Regions from separate parts of the Planctobacterium sp. R6 genome, predicted to be linked through region 1. Evidence: predicted binding sites of a transcription regulator. Region 1 holds the regulator's gene; the other holds the start of a gene.
What was found. Region 1 encodes FliA, which starts transcription of late flagellar genes. Its sites were predicted from a motif close to CTAAAGNTNNNNNNNNNNNNGCCGATA; they were not measured.
Positions count from the first base shown of each region.

Region 2: the regulator FliA is predicted to act here: its motif matches at 1,159-1,185, upstream of AC0J20_RS19150 (HAMP domain-containing methyl-accepting chemotaxis protein).

Region 1 is NZ_JBVTQY010000001.1:233,633-236,039, reverse strand. It holds gene AC0J20_RS01055 (protein phosphatase CheZ) at 1-247, opposite strand, end outside; gene cheY (chemotaxis response regulator CheY) at 281-664, opposite strand; gene AC0J20_RS01045 (RNA polymerase sigma factor FliA) at 708-1,433, opposite strand; gene AC0J20_RS01040 (MinD/ParA family protein) at 1,430-2,296, opposite strand; gene flhF (flagellar biosynthesis protein FlhF) at 2,293-2,407, opposite strand, start outside.
Region 2 is NZ_JBVTQY010000040.1:30,779-33,185, forward strand. It holds gene AC0J20_RS19150 (HAMP domain-containing methyl-accepting chemotaxis protein) at 1-1,106, opposite strand, end outside; gene fur (ferric iron uptake transcriptional regulator) at 1,406-1,825, shown strand; gene alr (alanine racemase) at 1,921-2,407, opposite strand, start outside.

The DNA of each region.
Region 1 (2,407 bases):
AGCGAGTTTGTGCATCCGGGATGTCTTCGTTTGCGAGATCAACGATTCGCGAATCAATGTTAAAGGTATTCAATGAATCGTGAAGTTGGCGGGTCAATTTACCCACCTCAGCAAATAACTCCATGGAATCCTGGATTTTGCTGGCTTCAAGTAAGGCCCTGGCGGCCTCATCATCCCCTTGCTCTAAAAATGCAACTAACTGCTTAGCATCTTCAAGCGAAATGGGAGAGCTTTTCTCATTAGTCATTTCAGCTCCGTTTTATCTCAGGACTGTCCTGAACTAACCAAGACGCTCAAAAATTTTGTCGAGCTTCTCTTTTAGCGTAGCAGCGGTAAACGGCTTAACAACATAACCATTTACACCGGCCTGGGCAGCAGCAACAATTTGTTCTTTCTTCGCTTCGGCAGTAACCATCAATACCGGTGTGTGCTTCAGCTTGTCATCGGCCCGAATTGCTCTCAACAAATCGATACCTTGCATGCCTGGCATATTCCAGTCGGTGACTACAAAATCAAAATCACCTTGTTGTAGCATTGGCAAAGCCGTGCTGCCATCATCAGCTTCCTGGACATTGGTAAAGCCGAGATCTTTCAACAAGTTTTTGATGATTCGTCTCATTGTAGAAAAGTCATCAACAACGAGAATTTTCATGTTTTTATCCAAAACCGCCTCCAGTGAGGATTCAATCAAATTTTATTATTATACGCTATCCAGCTTGCCATGCCTGCATTCTGGACTTCAATCTAAGCATAGCCTGACTATGAATTTGGCTCACTCTGGATTCACTAACATCCAGCACTTCACCAATTTCTCTTAAATTCAGTTCTTCATCATAGTACAGAGACAAAACAATTGCCTCACGTTCTGGCAAAGTTGTGATTGCATTTGCCAGTGCCTTTTGGAAGGAACCTTCCATCAGGTCGTCAAAGGGAGTATTTTCCCCTTTGTTCTTATCGGTGGTCAGTACGTCTTCGGTAACACCTAAATCTTCTATGCCAATTATCTTACCGGCATTTACCTCGGACAACATCTGATGGTAATCCGCCAGTGACACCTGCATTTTTTCAGCAACGTCAACATCTTTGGCGTCACCGCCAATTTCGCGTTCGACTTCACTGATGGCTTCAGCGATAGCACGACCGTTTTTGTGTACCGAGCGGGGTGTCCAGTCGCCTTTGCGAATTTCATCCAGCATTGCGCCACGGATCCTGATGCCGGCAAAAGTTTCAAAACTGGCCCCTTTGGTACCGTCAAAATTTCGCGATGCTTCTAACAAACCAATCATACCGGCTTGTATTAAATCTTCGACCAGAACACTGGCGGGAAGTCGGGCCATAAGGTGATGAGCAATACGCTTAACTAAAGGTGCATGTTTTTCGACAAGTAACCTTTTGTCATCATGTTGTTTGTAAGCGTTTGCTTTGCTGTTCACGCCTGATTACTCGCTGCCTGCCGTTTGACCAGTTGTTCAATAAAAAATTCCAGATGACCACCAGGTTGCGCCGGGATCGGCCAGGAAAGCGCCTGCTTAGCCAGGTGGGTGATTGCAAGCGCTGCCGGTGATCCGGGAAATACGTCAACAATGGCTTTTTGCTTGCGCACTGCCTTCCGGATGTTTTCATCATAAGGTACGGTAGCCACCAGTTCCAGCGCGACGTCAAGGAATCGGTTAGTCACTTTTGACAGTTTAGCGTAAAGTTCCTGACCTTCTCTGGCATTTCTGACCATATTAGCCACGATCTTAAATTTAAAGACACCGTGATCGCGGTTCAGTATTTTCATCAGAGCGTATGCATCTGTCAGGGAGGTGGGTTCGTTACAGACCACCATCATAATATCTTGCGAGGCACGGGAAAAACTCAACACCATATCAGAGATACCTGCGGCCGTATCGACCAGCAGTACATCAATTGGAATTTTTAACTCACTAAATGCCCGAATTAGACCAGCATGCTCGGTGGGTGACAACTCGGCCATGTTTTGCGTGCCGGAGGTGGCAGGTGCGATTAAGATGCCGTGCGGGCCTTCAATCAGGATATCTTCCAGGGAGCACTCGCCAGACAATACATGGGATATGTTCTTGCCTACCCGTAATCCCAGCATAACATCGACATTAGCCAGACCCAGGTCAGCATCAAGAACCAGTACTTTTTTACCCAGCTTAGCCATTGCAATTGCGGTATTCAGGGTGACATTAGTTTTCCCTACACCGCCTTTACCACCGGTTATTGCTATGACTTTTGTTAAATTATTTTGGCTCATTTTTCTTAAACTACTCGCCTGGTCCTCAATCATACTGCTACTGCTGAATGTACTGTTCTTTGTTTTGAAGTATGCGGCAATTCATATTTTTTATAAAGCTTTGCTGCCAATGAAATTATATATTTCGCATCTGCTATTTTTATA
Region 2 (2,407 bases), on a different contig from region 1:
GCCTTATGCGTCAGATCACCTGAGCTGATCACACGCAAGCTGCGGGCAATTCGGCCAATTGGCACAGAGATACTCTTGTAGACTACAAAGCCTGTGCCGACAGCCAACCCCGTGCCCAACAACATAATAATGACACCGATAGTGATGTTACTCTCGATAATCTCCAGTATTTCGTTCTGCCCGGCCAGGGTGCTGTCATTAACTTCGTCAAACAACGCTTTAAAATGCTCGATTGCCTGATCCAGGCTGGTTTCAGAGGCTGTTTTGGCCTGTTGTGCGCTGGCCAGTTTGTCCAGTTTAAATCGGTGCATAGCAATGACACCATTGCTGCCAAAAATCAGCGGCTTGAGTTTTGCCAGTTGTTCTTTGTAATCTTCCACTAATCCATCAGTATCTACCGACTCAGCGAGCCGCGATACAAACTGATCAGCTTCATCGATATTACTCATGGAAAACTCCATGGTACTGGCGATGTCTTCTGATACTTTGGGGTCCTGGGTAACAACCAATTCGTTCGTGGAATTAAGCAACGTAATCAGCAGCGTATCTATGTTGTTGCCGGCTCCCGCCAGACTCTTCAGGTTGTCGTCGCTCTCCGCACCCGGCATATACGCTAAATCCAGTAAGGGTGCGCTGGTATCATCCACTGCCAGCGAAACCTTGTCCATGTAGCTGATTATGTTGTCCCGCTGATTTAAAAAACTCTGTCTTTCTAAATACATGTTTTTCGCATTCTGCAGGTAGGACTCCACTGAACGCTTGCCGTCACTCAAATAACGAAGCTGACCATCGCCCATCGGCATGCGCTGTAAATCGCGTAGCGTTCCTTCAAACTCACCGAGTAGTTCGTCGAATTGTGCTTTATTGCTATTAAGTGCTGACAGATTATCCAGGTAATAACCGCTTAAAGACGCTTTGCCCAGATTGAGCAACTGGGTTTGGATTTTCAGAACCTGACTTTGCAGAGGCATTTTTTCATTTATTACCGACTCAGATGACTCGCGAATATCCGAAAGGCCAACATATGACATGACATTGGTGATAAACAACACAAAACCCAGCAAGATAAAGCCGAGAATTGTTTTCGCTACTACTGTAAATCGCATATCTTTCCTTGCCTCATTATTTTTCTAATTGGCATTCAATCGGTTAGGTTTGTATCGACCAAATCCAGGTTACCCTTTAATGTTGCCTTCGGGCCTGAATAAACATGTTCCAACATAGGGCTTTAAATCTCTGATTTTCTTAGCATACTCTCTTAATTCTAGCCTAGTATAGCGCCATGTGGTACAACCAGTTAACTTGTTTTTAACAAATAGCCAATATTTTTATTCTGAATACCCCCCTTTCAATCCTGTAGAAGTCACTTATAATAACGATAATTAATGTCTGAAAAGCCAAGAACATGGATCAAAATCAAGAACTAAAGAAAGCCGGCCTGAAGGTTACGCTGCCCCGTCTAAAGATACTGGAAATTTTAAAAGAACCGAAAAATCAGCACATTAGCGCAGAAGATGTCTATAAGATTTTGTTAGAGCAAGGCGAAGATATTGGCCTGGCGACTGTGTACCGCGTATTAAACCAGTTTGATGATGCGGGTATCCTGGACAGACACCACTTCGAAGGTGGTAAATCCGTATTTGAAATCAGTGATAAAAATCATCACGACCATCTGGTTTGCCTTGATTGCGGTAAAGTCATTGAATTTGAAGATGACGTTATCGAAACCCGCCAGAAGGAAATCTGTGAAGCGCATGGTATTAAACTAACCAACCATAGCTTGTATCTATATGGCAGATGTATTGACGGTAAATGTAATCACTAATTCGCTGTCTAAGCAGATTAGTGATTACAGGTAGGATACTACTCTTAATCTGTTAAATATTTACCGCAAGGCTGGCCGATCAGAACCAGCCTTTTTTACGTCTCCGAAAGGATATAGGTTTTCGGCACGCGCAGCGGCATTCGGGTAACCAATTCATACCCAATAGTATCAGCCCAACGTGCCACTTCGTTAGCACTTAACGATTCCCCCCACAGAGTTACCGTATCGCCCATTCTCACTTCCGGAATATGCGTAATATCAATACTCAGCATATCCATGGAAACCCTGCCCGCCAAACAGGCTCGTTTTCCTCGCACTAACACCGGGGTGCCACTTTTGGCATTCCGGGGATATCCGTCACCATAGCCTATTGCCACAGTCGCTATGCGCGAAGGTTGCGGTGCCTCCCACGTACTGCCATAACCAACGCGTTCGTCTTTATCAATAGTGCGTATCGCAATGATTTTTGACTGAAGTGACATGACCGGTTGCAGTTTATCTGCCTCAGGATGCGGAACGTCGAAAGGTGACAAGCCATAAAGCATTATGCCGGGCCTGACAAAATCACTGCGCCCCTCGTCC